Regions from separate parts of the Bacillus sp. GM2 genome, predicted to be linked through region 2. Evidence: predicted binding sites of a transcription regulator. Region 2 holds the regulator's gene; each other region holds the start of a gene.
What was found. The regulator NrdR, encoded in region 2, represses ribonucleotide reductase genes. The targets are predictions, from matches to a motif close to AACACNATATATNGTGTT.
Positions count from the first base shown of each region.

Region 1: the regulator NrdR is predicted to act here: its motif matches at 2,748-2,765, upstream of nrdI (class Ib ribonucleoside-diphosphate reductase assembly flavoprotein NrdI).
Region 3: the regulator NrdR is predicted to act here: its motif matches at 3,155-3,172, upstream of ACVC9U_RS22280 (anaerobic ribonucleoside triphosphate reductase).

Region 1 is NZ_JBRKSZ010000007.1:1,710,392-1,714,925, forward strand. It holds gene nrdF (class 1b ribonucleoside-diphosphate reductase subunit beta) at 1-191, opposite strand, end outside; gene nrdE (class 1b ribonucleoside-diphosphate reductase subunit alpha) at 212-2,314, opposite strand; gene nrdI (class Ib ribonucleoside-diphosphate reductase assembly flavoprotein NrdI) at 2,271-2,666, opposite strand; gene ACVC9U_RS09710 (hypothetical protein) at 2,917-3,129, opposite strand; gene hfq (RNA chaperone Hfq) at 3,447-3,668, opposite strand; gene miaA (tRNA (adenosine(37)-N6)-dimethylallyltransferase MiaA) at 3,710-4,534, opposite strand, start outside.
Region 2 is NZ_JBRKSZ010000007.1:612,787-617,320, reverse strand. It holds gene dnaI (primosomal protein DnaI) at 1-180, opposite strand, end outside; gene dnaB (replicative helicase loading/DNA remodeling protein DnaB) at 198-1,622, opposite strand; gene nrdR (transcriptional regulator NrdR) at 1,739-2,197, opposite strand; gene ACVC9U_RS04100 (hypothetical protein) at 2,213-2,605, opposite strand; gene speD (adenosylmethionine decarboxylase) at 2,787-3,173, opposite strand; gene ACVC9U_RS04090 (glyceraldehyde-3-phosphate dehydrogenase) at 3,410-4,432, opposite strand.
Region 3 is NZ_JBRKSZ010000008.1:1,516,539-1,521,072, reverse strand. It holds gene manA (mannose-6-phosphate isomerase, class I) at 1-652, opposite strand, end outside; gene nrdG (anaerobic ribonucleoside-triphosphate reductase activating protein) at 808-1,272, opposite strand; gene ACVC9U_RS22280 (anaerobic ribonucleoside triphosphate reductase) at 1,269-3,137, opposite strand; gene kdgT (2-keto-3-deoxygluconate transporter) at 3,305-4,288, opposite strand; gene ACVC9U_RS22270 (bifunctional 4-hydroxy-2-oxoglutarate aldolase/2-dehydro-3-deoxy-phosphogluconate aldolase) at 4,374-4,534, opposite strand, start outside.

The DNA of each region.
Region 1 (4,534 bases), 1.1 Mb from region 2:
AGCGTCAGCCCCGCGAGCACCTTCATATAAGTGTCCTGTTCATTTTTACCCAAGTACTTCCATGTCAGAAGATCTCCATTAAGCGCAATCTCTTCCGGAAGCCAAAATTGCTTCACATTTTGGTTGTAAAACATTTGGGTAAAATCATCTTCATGCTTTGACCAGTTTGCTGCATCATAAATTTTCGTCACTTTCGCATACTCTCCTTTAATCAAACGACACAAGAAAGGCAGCCTTCTTGCCCTGTATCCTTCGTTCTTGCATAGTAAAGTGTTTTGATTCCTTTATGGTGGGCATAAAGATCGATCCGGTTCAGATCGCGTGTCGTCATTGTATCTTTCAGGAACAATGTAAAGCTTATGCCTTGGTCAACGTGCTGCTGAATCGTCGAGATCATGTCGACAACTCTGAACATGTCCATATCATACGCTTCTTTATAGTAGAACCAGTTGCTTGGCGCAAGTCCAGGCATCGGATAGTACGTCTTGGAGTTGCCGTAGGTTCTTTCTTCAATCCGCTCCATGATCGGCATGACTGATGCCGTGCTTGACTGTACATATGAAATGGACCCGGTCGGTGCGATGCACAGTCTGTAGCTGTGGTACAATCCGTGTTCTTTGACAAACTGTTTCAGCTGCTCCCAGTCTTCTTTTGTCGGAATGTGCATGCCTTCAAAAAGCTTGGCCACTTTTTCGAATTTAGGCGAGAAATCTTGTGTCACATACTTTTCGAAGTATTCACCCGTTGCGTAAGCCGAACCTTCGTAGTTATGGTACGTCTCACCTTTTTCTTTGGCGATCTCGGCAGACCGTTCAATCGAGTAAAAGTTCATCATCATAAAGAAAGTGTTCGCGAAGTCCCTCGCTTCCTCACTTTCGTAGGCGATATTGTTCTGTGCCAGGAATCCGTGCAGGTTCATCGCTCCAAGGCCGATGGATTTCATCGCTTTGTTCGCTTTTTTGACCGCCGGTGCGTTCGTAATGTTTGTCGTTTCAGAAACGTGCGTCAGCGAGTCGGTTGCAAGCTTAACCGTCTGCTCAAGCGATTTGTTTTTCATGACGTTCAAAATGTTCAATGAACCAAGGTTGCAGGAGATGTCAAGGCCGATCTCATCTTCTTGACCGTAGTCTGTGTATGAAGAAACTTGTGAAGCCTGAAGAACCTCCGAGCAAAGGTTGGAAAATTTAACCTTGGAAATATGATTGTTCGCATGCGCGTTGTTGACATTGTCTTGGAACATAATGTACGGATACCCGGATTCCGATCTTAACATCGCAAGCTTTTCGAGCATCTTGCGCGGGTGGATTTTTTCTTTTTTGACGCGCGGATCTTCCACAAGCCGGTCGTACATCTCGTTCATGTCCATTTCATCGAGGTGCTCGCCGTACGCTTTATAAACGGTGTGCGGATAGAATACGTATGCCGCTTTATCCTCTCTTGCAAGCTCGATGAATTTATCTGGAATGACAACCCCGATGGACAATGTTTTCACCCGGACATCCTCATCAGCCGAAATCTTCTTCGTATCGAGGAAATCGTTGATGTCGCGGTGGAAAATGTTTAAGTACGCAGCGCCTGAGCCTTGTCTTTGTCCCATCTGATCAGCGTAGCGGAATGCGTTGTCAAGAAGCTTCATCACGCCGACGACGCCTTTTGTCGCGTTTTCGACGTCTTTGATCGCTTCGCCTTTCGCACGCAGTTTTGAAAGGTTTAACGATACGCCTCCGCCGAGCTTTGACAGCTGCATTGAAATATCAATCGCTCTCGAGATGTCGTTCAAGGAATCATTGACTTCCAGGAGGAAGCAGCTGACCAGCTCTCCGCGGCGTTTGCGGCCGGCATTTAAGAATGTCGGCGTGCTCGGCTGATACTCCTGGTTGATCATCATTCTGACGAATTCCTTCGCCTTCTCCTTATCCCCGTTTGCAAAAAATAAAGCTACGATAGAAATTCTGTCTTCATAGCGTTCAAGAATTTTTTTCTTGTCGTTTGTCTTCAGCGCATAGTCATTGTAAAACTTAAAAGCGCTCATAAAGGACGGGAATCTGAATTTTTTAGCGTAAGCCTCTTTGAACACTTCCTTGATTTCTTCGAACGTGTAGCGGCTTAAAAACTCTTCTTCATAGTAGTCATTCTTGATTAAGTAATCGATTTTCTCTTTCAGATCATGGAAAAATACCGTATTTTGGTTGATATAGTCTACAAAATAACTATGTACAGCTTCTTTATCTTTATCAAACTGGAATTTCCCGTCTTTTTGGATCATGATCTCATTGTTTAACTGGATCCATTTTGGCACTTGATTTTGTGACAACTCTTTCTACCTCCTGAGTAAACAGTTCAACGTCTTTGGCCGTCCCGCTGAGTTCAAATTTGCCGAGAATCGGAACCTGATACTGCTTCGAGATTTTTTCTGCGCTTTTCGCAAAATTGTCTCCCCACACTCTGTTTCCGCTTGCCGCAACTCCCAAAAGAAGATGGGCGTTTTTCTCAAGAAACATCTCAGTCGTTTTCGGAACTTCCCCAAACCCTGTCGTGTACGTGATCAAAACAAACGGTTCGTCTAGATACTCCTCTGTGCTGACTTTCCGTTTATTGCGAAAAGGCGTCTTATCCACAAAGCGCTGAACGTTTCCCGTTTTTGAATCAAATACGATCTGAATCATCATTATCACGACCTAGTAAAATTGTTTCCGAGTCTTTCAACTCGAACCTTACACAATATATAGTATACTATCATTCAAGAAAACACAATATATTGTGCTCAGGTTGATGAAAGTTCACAATTTGCTTCAGCTTAGGAGGCCTAAGGCCAAAGAAATATGAGTAGAATGAGAGCCGTTCGCTCATCCTACTCACAAACCGAAATCTATCATAACACGAAAAAAATTGAGTTAGTAGACTAGACTTTTTCGCTTATTTTTTGTAAGTGTCACAGCACTTGTTCTCGCATACCTCTTTAATATCGGCTTCGATGCCGAGTTCCTTAAGAACCGACTGAACAGCCGTCATGATCGACGCTTCCCTGACAAGTTCTTTTCCGTTGACGAGAATACTTGTGCCGTATTCATAGCAGGAATCATCTTCACACGTCTCTTCCCAATGGTTGATGACGATCTTAGGTTTCATTGTTCGCTCATTCCTTTTCATTTTCAAACTGAATTGATGTAAACACTACTTAGTTTAGCGATTAGATGCCGCTTTGTAAATTTGAATGCCTCGGTCTTTCACAGAACGTGATGACGGCGGCGTTTTAGACAGGATGTCCGGCAATTGGCCGCCGTTCCTTTTATTCCCTGACTCCTGCTCGGCAGGATCGGCAACGGCCGCGGTTGATTGTAAAGTCGCTTCGAAAACGACAAAATCCCAAAACAGTAAACTGTTTCAGGATTTTGTCAGGCAATCTGAAAAAACCATGCCAGGCATGGTCTTTTAGCCGTAAATCGCTATTCGAGTTCGAGTTGAACGTTTTTTTGCGGTGCAAACGTGGAAATGGCGTGTTTGTATATAAGCTGCTGCTTTCCTTCCGATTCAATCAACACTGTAAAGTTGTCAAATCCTTTTACTTGTCCGCGCAGCTGAAATCCATTCAGTAAAAAGACCGTGACAAATGTGCTTTCTTTCCGAATCTGATTCAAAAACTGATCTTGAATATTTATCGATTTCATGTTTCTGGTCCTCCTTGTTTCTCTATACCATACTGTTTCGATTAAAGTTCGAGCTTTCCTGCTATGTAAGTGAAAATTTCCTGTTTTTTCTGTTCGATATTGACAGGGGGCGTCATGTCATACCAGGCGACATCCATTTGATTTCTGAACCATGTCAGCTGTCTTTTGGCATAGCGTCTCGAATTCCGTTTCAACGTCTCAACCGCCTCTTCCAAGGACGCTCTGCCTTCAAGGTGCGCATAAAGCTCTTTGTACCCGATGGCCTGAACAGACTGGCAATTTCTTATGTTTTCATCATAAAGCTGTTTCACTTCATTCAGCAGCCCCTCATCCATCATCTGGTCTACGCGGCTGTTGATCCTGTCATACAGCACTTCCCGCTCCATCGTCAAACCGATGAGAGCCGTGGTGTATAAAAGCTCTTTCCGCTGTCCTTCCATATGTTCGGACATCGTTTTTCCTGTCGTATGGAAAATTTCAAGCGCCCTGATGACCCTGCGTTTATTGTTTGGATGAATGGCTTTAGCCGCTCCCGGATCGCGCTCTTTCAAAAGACAGTGAACATATTCGGCTCCCCTCTTGTCAGAGAGCGCCTCCATCTCCGCCCGGAACTCAGGGTCGCCCGCTTCCTCTGTGAATGAATAGTCATAAAGGACAGACTGGATATAGAGCCCGGTTCCCCCGACAATCATCGGAAGCTTCCCTCGCCTGCCAATCTCTGCGATTTTTTGTCTGACGATCTCTTGATATTCAGCAACCGAGAAAGATTCCGTCGGTTCTTTAATATCGATCAAGTGATGCGGAACCCCGTTCATTTCTTCTTCTTTGATTTTTGCTGTGCCGATATCCATTCTTTTGTAAATCTG
Region 2 (4,534 bases):
ATATTCATAAAGCTTGTTAAGGCTCCTGTCGATCATTCCTTGATCCACTTCTGACTGGCGGCTGTTTAAAAACGCCTGAACATCCTTGTCAGAGAGCACTTTTTCTTTCATATCTTCAAGGCGTTTTTTAAAATCGGGTCTCGTCGTCACGCCTTGCAAAGCGCGTTTAATCGGCTCCATCATCTTGTCACCTCACATTAAAGAGCGGAATGGTTTTTCAGTTTTTTTACTTCTTCGAGCAGCTTCTGTTTCTGCTGGTCAAAGCCTTCTCTGGTTGCAGGACCAGCCTGCTCTGTTTCCAGCGGTTTGCTGTCAGCATCGTCACTTTCCCGAAGCCAATCAGGCAGCTTTTCTTCTCTGATGACTTTCTTGTTCCGGGAAGTCTTTTTCTTCCCTTCCGCCCATTCAAGATATTGGCGGTTTTCTTCTTTCGCAAGCTTCATGGCCTCTCTAACCGTACGAACTTTTTTTCTGGCCCAGTGGGAAGCGATTTTTTGCGTGTAATTTTTCGAAAGCTTCATATCGGTTTTCAGCATGACATAATAAATCAGAACATTGATGACGCCGGGCTCTAATTTTTGGTCAAGCATAATTTCTTCTATAATTTTCAGATCGGCTTTGGATGGTTCCGCTCCGCCGCCAATATCCTGCAGCAGCTTTCTTGGCGATACTTGCTCAAGCAAAGCGATCAAATTGTCTTCCTTGGCGTTTGTGGACGACTGTTGATTCGGCTGTTCGCGGAGATTCATCGGCTGCACTTTGTCGACGAGTTCCGGAAGCGGGCCGCCGCGCTCGATCTGATACCAGTCGCTCGCCGCTTTTCTGAGCGCCTCTGTCGTGATCATATCGTGTTCGTCAACGGCTGACATGACGACGTTTTGCATCTGAAGCGGTTCGATACCGTAGAGAAAGGCCAGCTTTTTAATCGTTTCCTTTACTTGGTCTGTCAGCGCTTTTCTCGGGATAAGCGTGTCAGATAAACCGGCGAGAAACAGTTGAAAGTCAAAGGCGCCGTCTGTGACTGCTGCCGGTTGGCTATTCCCTTCTTTCATCCATTCATGATCTTCGCGAAGCTCCATCGCTTCGATCATATCGTCGGACATCTTCCATTCGCTCGGCTGGACAGATGCAAAAACTTCATTGAAAGAACGGGTGATGTCCCGTGCTTCTTCAGGAACAGACGGGTGGGAAAAATATTCTTTCAGCTGCTGAAACCTCGCCTTTCCGACGCGGTTGTACAAGAAGACATTCAGCATGCCGTCCTGAAAGAACTCGTCCGGTCTGAGCGGCGGAATCAATTCATATATAAACAAACGTTCGTGTTCCGTTTCTTTTATATAAGTTTTCAACAGTCCGATCCCCTCAAGCTTTTCCTTTTCTGAGTGAATCGTCTTCAGGCTGGTCTGCATCGCCGCCATCAGCTGTCTGTGAGTCGAGCTTTTTCCCCAGACTCTGTTTTGCTCCAGCTCTCCCCACAGCGTGAGAAACAAGCTGAACGAAAAAGAGCCGATTAAAGGCTGATACAATAGCGTGACAATTTGCCGGTCCAAGTCCTGCAGCAATCCGCTGCTTTTGACAACATACGGATCGACAGGAAGCAAATCTTTCCAATAATTACTCATATCTTTTGTCAACCTTCCACTTTGTTTCTTGTCCTCATTTTACACCTTTTTCAGGCTTTCATGTCACACGACTGTGTTTTTGTCATGAGAAAAGAGCTGGATCAATTTACAGCTCTTTACCGTTCTTTCTTTATTAAATCTTTCAGCTCGTCGATAAATACGTTAATATCTTTAAATTGGCGGTATACTGAAGCAAACCGTACATATGCGACTTCGTCGATTTTCGCAAGCCTGTCCATCACCATTTCTCCGATCATGTCGCTTTTCACTTCAGAAACGCCTTGATTTCTAAGCTCTTTTTCAATTTCAAAGCAAATATCCTCAAGCTGCTTCAAGGCGACAGGGCGCTTTTCGCACGCTTTGATCAAACCGCGGAGCATTTTCTCGCGGCTGAATTCTTCCCGGATTCCTTCTTTTTTTACGACGATGAGCGGAATTTCTTCCACTTTTTCAAATGTAGTAAATCGATAGTTGCACGATTCGCATTCGCGTCTTCTGCGAATCGATCTGCCTTCGTCAACCGGACGGGAGTCCAAAACCCTCGTCCCATTATGCTGACATGCTGGACATTTCATTTTTTCAGCTCCTATTCAATTGTTTGAATGTACAGATTCCTGCAGCTTTCCGTCCAGTTCGCTGTATAGCGTCGAGACAAGCCCGCGGCTGTAGCCAAAATCGGTCGGCAAAAACGTTTCAGTTGACACATTAAAGTCCACCGCTGTATCAAAAGGCCGAATCGAAACGACTGTCGCCACCACAAAAGCTTTTCTCGTTTTTTTAACTTCGGCGCTGATTTCTCCTCTTTCCTCCGACACTGACGTCACCTTGCAGCCGTCAAGGCCTTCCAGCACTTCCTTTACAGCATTGAGCGCTTCTTTTGACGCCGCTTTATAATAGCGGCTCTTCAGCTCTTCCGAAGGATGGCGGTCAGACGTTTCGGCGTGTGTAGAAAAAAACCGTTGAATGTTTTGAAAAAGACTCATATCCCCTGTCCCCTTTGTCTTTCTTCTCTATATTTTATTAAAAAAATGGTTGATTTCCAAGGGAAAACAAAACAGCAAGAGAATGCCGGGGAATATGGTTTGGGGATTTTCGGGAGAGGAAAGAAAAAGGAGCGGATTTTAAAAGCGGTGTCCGCTTTTTCATCCAGCTCCTCTATCGGCATTAAAGTGCCTGTGCTTTGGCTTTGGCCTGTTTCACCTGAACAGGTCCCATGCCTCTCGGTATTTCAATGTTCTCTCTTGTTTCCGCTCTTAACTCTTCTGCGATATAATCGGCAGCTACGTTCGGATCTAAATCTCCGCAAGTATAAACATCAATGCTGGCATATCCGTGTTCAGGAAAACTGTGAATGGTCAAGTGAGATTCTGAAATAATCACGACTCCGCTTACACCTTGAGGCGCAAACTTATGAAAGGCTACCTCACGTACCTCAGCACCTGACTTCAGTGCCGCATTTACAAACGATTTTTCAATAAAATCCATGTCATTCAGCTTATCAAAATCGCATCCCCACAGTTCGGAGATAACGTGACGCCCCATTGTTTCCATAGCATGGACCCCCCTTAACAAGAATTAAAAAAGTGAATTTCCAAGCAACTGAACCGGTCAATTACCACGGGGGAAAGTTAGTCCGGAGAGGTCCTAACCCTTTAAGTAATGCCGAAGCGCTCACGAACTAGAAGTTCACGAAAAATAGTATACTTTGTTTGAATATTTTTTGCAAGGCGGTTTTATCATTTGATGGTTAAGGGGTATTTATTTTTTTATCCGTCCATGCTCTTATTTTATACAGCTGAGGGGTGTTTCATTCTTGAAGCCGCGTATCTGATCAAATCGACAACCCTGCACGAATATCCCCATTCATTGTCATACCATGCGAGCACTTTCACCTTTCTGTTTTCAAGCACCATTGTCGAAAGACTGTCGATCACCGCCGAGTATGGATTCGTATTAAAATCGGATGAAACGAGCGGTTCATCGCATACATCGATGATCCCGGACATGGAGCCTGCCGCCGCCATGCGGAACGCCTCATTAATATCCTCCGACGTCACATCGCTTTTCAAATCAGCCACAAGGTCAACGAGCGACACATTTGAGACGGGAACGCGCAGGGCCAGGCCGTGCATTCTACCCTTTAAATGGGGCATGACAAGTGACAGCGCTTTCGCGGCGCCTGTCGTTGTCGGAATGATCGAAGATCCGCAGGCGCGCGCCCTCCTCAAGTCTTTGTGCGGATTATCAATATTTTTTTGATCATTTGTAAAAGCGTGTACGGTTGTCACCAGGCCGTTTTCAATGCCGAATGCATCATCAAGCACTTTTGCGACTGGAGCGAGACAATTCGTCGTACAGGAAGCGTTTGAAATAATCGTATGACGCTCCGCATCAAAATCGCGTTCGTTGACACCCATTACAATTGTGATGTCTTCATTTTTGCCCGGCGCCGTCAAAATAACTTTTTTCGCGCCGGCTTCAATATGTGCTTCCGCTTTTTCCTTTGAGTTGAATTTCCCCGTCGCTTCCACGACGATGTCGATCCCGTATTGTCCCCATGGAAGAAGCTTAGGGTCCCTCTGATTGGTCAGCATGACCTTTTTACCGTTAACGAACAGGCAGTCGTCTCCAGCCTTTACATCAAGTTCATAACGGCCGTGATTTGTGTCATACTTTATTAAATGAGCGAGCGTTTCCGGAGGATAGCTCGCATTGATCACCGCAATGTCAATCTGTTCATCAAGCATCGCTTTTCTAAACACCATTCTGCCGATTCGGCCGAATCCGTTTATCGCAACTTTCACTTTCATCAAATATGCACCCCTTATTTTATGTCATTCCACATCATGATTTATTCAAAATAAGTATAACACATTATTTTTAATTAGCCATACCATTTGTTGCTTTCACAG
Region 3 (4,534 bases), on a different contig from region 2:
TGACATTGATCGCCTGTGTCAGGTGAAGTTCGCGCTTTTCTCCGTTTTGATCGGTCCGGTCATAATCATATACCCTGTACGTCGTATCGGAGCTCTGCTGTGTCTCCAAAACGACCGTCCCCTCGCAAAGAGCGTGAATCGTGCCGCTTGGCACATAATAAAAATCGCCCGGTTTGATTTTGATCCGCCTTAACAGGTTGTCCCAATCACCGCTGTTGATCATGGTGACCAGTTCAGTCCGCGTTCTCGCCGTGTGGCCGTAAACGATCTCTGCTCCTTCTTTGCAATCGATGATATACCAGCATTCTGTCTTACCGAGTTCCCCGTTTTCGTGCTCTCCTGCATAATAGTCATCCGGGTGGACTTGAACGGAAAGGTCTTGATTGGCATCAAGTATTTTCGTTAACAGCGGGAAACGGTCCCCCTCTGCACCTCCAAACAATTCACGGTGTTCGTCCCAAAGCTCGGCAAGCGTTTTTCCTTTGTAAGGACCTGAAGCAACGATGTTCGGACCGTTTGGATGGGCGGAAATGGCCCAGCATTCACCTGTCAAATCGGAGGGAATGTCATAGCCGAATGACTCGCGCAAAACCGTTCCCCCCCAGATTCTCTCTTTAAACTCAGGCTGCAGAAATATCGGTGATTGAGTCATGTTGCCATCTCCTCCCTTAATTCACGATAGTCTTATGTAAATAAAACGCTTTCTTTTATTGATAGACATGTATGTTGAAATATAAACCTTTTCATATTCATTATGACGTTATCTCGATAGAAGTCAATGCCGGAAAGGAAAAACAGAAGCCCTCTTCAGGCTTCTGCTTGTGATGATGCAAGCTCAATAATCCGCTGGTTTGAGCTTCCTCTGTAAAGAAGCGTCAAGTCCCTTTTTTTGAGTTCGAACGGGCCGTCTACCAGGACATCGCAATAGGCCAGCAAGGCGCTGTGCTTTTCATTCTTCAAGATTTGTTCGTACGTATAGCCGCTGTAAAGCCAGATGTCCTTTTCGGAATGCTGCTTAATTTTTTCTGACAGCTCGATCAGTTCGCCTGCATGCAAAAGCGGCTCCCCTCCTGAATAGGTGACGTTTGTAAGCGGGTTTTTCATAATTTCCTCGAATACTTCGTCTACACTCATATCAAATCCGTTATTGATATTCCAGCTTTGTTTATTATGGCAGCCTTCACACATATGCGGGCAGCCCGCTAAAAACACGACTGTTCTCAGTCCTTCTCCGTCTACGATGCTGTCATGGATAATATTCATCACTTTCATAGATGCTTCACTCTGTCCTTTTCTTCTTGTCTTTTCGCCGAATTCCACTTTGACATATCTCCGACTAAATATCCTGTAATCCGTCTGATTCGTTCGATCAAAGCCTCATCCCGGTTTTTGCACTGCGGGCATTCATTATCTATGATTCCGGTAAATCCGCACGCCTTGCAGTGGTCGACAGGATGGTTGATCGAGGCGTAGCCCATGCCTGACCGGCGCATGGCGGTCACAAGCATGTCCATCGCTTTAATGTTTTTTTTCGGGTCTCCGTCCAGCTCGATGTAGCTGATGTGCCCTCCATTGCACATTAAGTGGAACGGCGCTTCTTTTCTGATCTTTTCGACCGCAGTCAGCTTATAGTGAACAGGGATGTGAAACGAATTCGTATAGTACACCCGGTCTGTGACATTGCGGATCGAACCGAACTCCACTTTGTCTTTTTTGACAAATTTCCCTGAAAGCCCTTCTGCCGGCGTAGCGATCAAGGAAAAGTTCAATTTGTGTTTTTCTGTGGCTTCATCGGCCTTATCTCTCATCGACTGGACGATTTTTTTGCCGAGTTCAAACGACTCCTCGCTTTCTCCGTGATGTTTTCCGGTCAATGCAGTCAAAGCTTCAGCCAGCCCGATAAATCCGATGCTCAATGTTCCGTGCTTTAGCACATCCTCGAGCGTGTCCTCAGGTTCAAGCTTCTCGCTTTCATGCCAGATGCCTTGTGAATACAGGAATTTAAAGTCCTTTGCTCTTTTTTTGCATTGAAAGGCGTACCGTTCAAGCAGCTGTTGAATCGTTAAATCCATGTAGCGGTTTAACAAGGCAAAAAACTGTTCAACGTTTTCGCTGAGCAGCGCTATTTTCACAATGTTGATCGAGGTGAATGACAAATTCCCTCTGCCGACGCTGTTTTCTTTTCCATGAATATTGGACATGACGCGCGTTCTGCATCCCATATAAGCGATTTCGCTTTCCGGCGTTCCGTCATAAAAAGGTTTGTTCACGGGCGAGTCGATAAAGCTGAAGTTCGGAAACAGCCTTTCAGCGCTCGTTTCCAATGCAAGCCGGTACAAGTCATAGTTAGGGTCTGTTTGATCAACGTTCACGCCTTCTTTCATTTTGAAGATCTGAATCGGAAAAATCGGCGTCTCACCTTTGCCGAGGCCTGCTTTTGTCGCCTTAAGAATATTTTTGATCAAAAGGCGGCCTTCCCTTGACGTATCCGTGCCGTAATTAATGGAAACAAACGGCACCTGGCCGCCGCCCCTCGAATGCATGCTGTTGGCGTTATGTATAAATGCTTCGCACGCTTGGTAAGTTGTGTTGTCCGTTTCTTCCCACGCTCTTTCCCTTATCTCTTCTTCTGTCAAAGTTGTCGGGTATTGTTTGATTTTCGCAAGATGCTTTTCGTACGTTTTGCGGACGTAAGGCGCCAGGTCGTAATCGAACATTGGGAATGACTGGCCGCCATGCTGCATATTTTGATTCGATTGAAAAATGATAGATGCGAGTGACAATGCGCTCATAATGTCCTTCGGTTCCCTGAGGGAGCCGTGGCCAGTGTGGAATCCCTCCTTTAACAGCCGGACCAATGGTATCTGACAGCAAGTCGTTGTCCCGCTCGGCATATAGTCTAAATCGTGAGGGTATATAAAGTTGTCATCGACTGCTTTCTTGATTTCCGGCGACATTAAGTAATGGAGCGCATAATGTCTGGAACTTTCGGATGCAAACCGGCTCATTTGCCCCATCGGGGAGCGGCCGTCTACGTTGGCATTTTCCTGCATAATATCGTGATTTCCATACCCGACGATATCATGAAATGTTTCTGTCAATTGCAATAATCCCTGTTCTTTAAAGCCTGTTGTCATCCTAATCTCTCCTAAAAAGTAGCATATATAGTGTTTGTTCATCCAACAGACACTATATATTGATATTAGCACAGATTATGTTCGTCAAATTTAGCAATTTGGTGACGTTTCAAAAACGGTCATAAAAAAACGCCCCGGACAAATGTCCCGGTGCGTCAGCGGCGAAATTACTTGTAATCGATCGTCATTTGTTTCGGAGGTTTTCTTTGTCTTGTCCGTTTTTCGATCCAGACGGTTGCAAGCGGCGTCAGGAGCGAGGTGACAATGACGCTTGTCGCGATGATCGCGGTCGCTGAATCAGCCACCGGCGCAAACATGGGGTTTGCATCGGCAAGCGCATACGGCACGGCTACCGCAGCCCCGGCCGTTGATGATGCCGCGACGCCCGCGACGCCGTCTCCTCTTGCGACAAAGCGGTCCAGCAGGTATAGAGAAGCACCCGAGAGAACGACGACTGATACGCCGACAACAATGCCTAAAAGGCCGGATTGGATCAACATTTTAAAATCGAGCGTGTTTCCCAATGAAAATGCGAAGAATGGAATGATCGCCGGTACGACTTTTCCGAACAAATCGCGCAATTCAGGGTCAAGGTTTCCGAGAATGCAGCCGAGTAAAAACGGGATGACGGTTGCAGCCAGCGTCTCCCAGGGAAATGCCGCGAGCCCTGTCACACCGAAAGTGACCATCGTCATAAACGGGCCCGATTCCGTGCTGATAAAGGCGAAAGCACCGGCGTCTTCCTTTCTTCCCATATGGTTCATTAACGCTAAATACAGACCGCCGTTCGTTTCATTCATAACGGCTACAATAGCAAGCACTGACAGTCCGGCAAAAAACCCGCTTTGAATGCCTTCGTCTGGAATGAACTGCGCTGCGATCAAACCTAATAATGCGGCAATGACGACTTTGCCGATCAGAAGCGTCAGTCCCTTCCTCGCAATATATCCTGAAGAACGAAAATCTATTGTTGCACCAACGCAAAAGATAAATACTCCTAAAATCGGCAGCGTTCCGGTAATCAGGGCGCCTGTAAATCCGCCGAAAAACTCCGCAGTTCCCGGAGCAAACGTATTCAGCGTTGCGCCCAGAAAGAGCGGAATGATCATCATGCCGCCCGGCACACGTTCAATCGTTGCTTTAATTTTCATCATTTTTTCTCCCATTCTAGAAATTAATGAAAAAGCAAAGCTGTCGATCTTGCAAAATCTGAAGTCTTTTCACGCTGCGCACGCTTTAATTCTGCCGAATCCGCCGCTGAAAGATACGCTGGAGATCCGCTTCTGACACTTTGTTCAGCTGGCTTCCCACTCCAACTGCCAATGCTCCGGCATCGAGCCATTTCTCCACATCGCCCGGATGGATCCCGCCTGTTGGTATGAATCGAACCTTCGGAA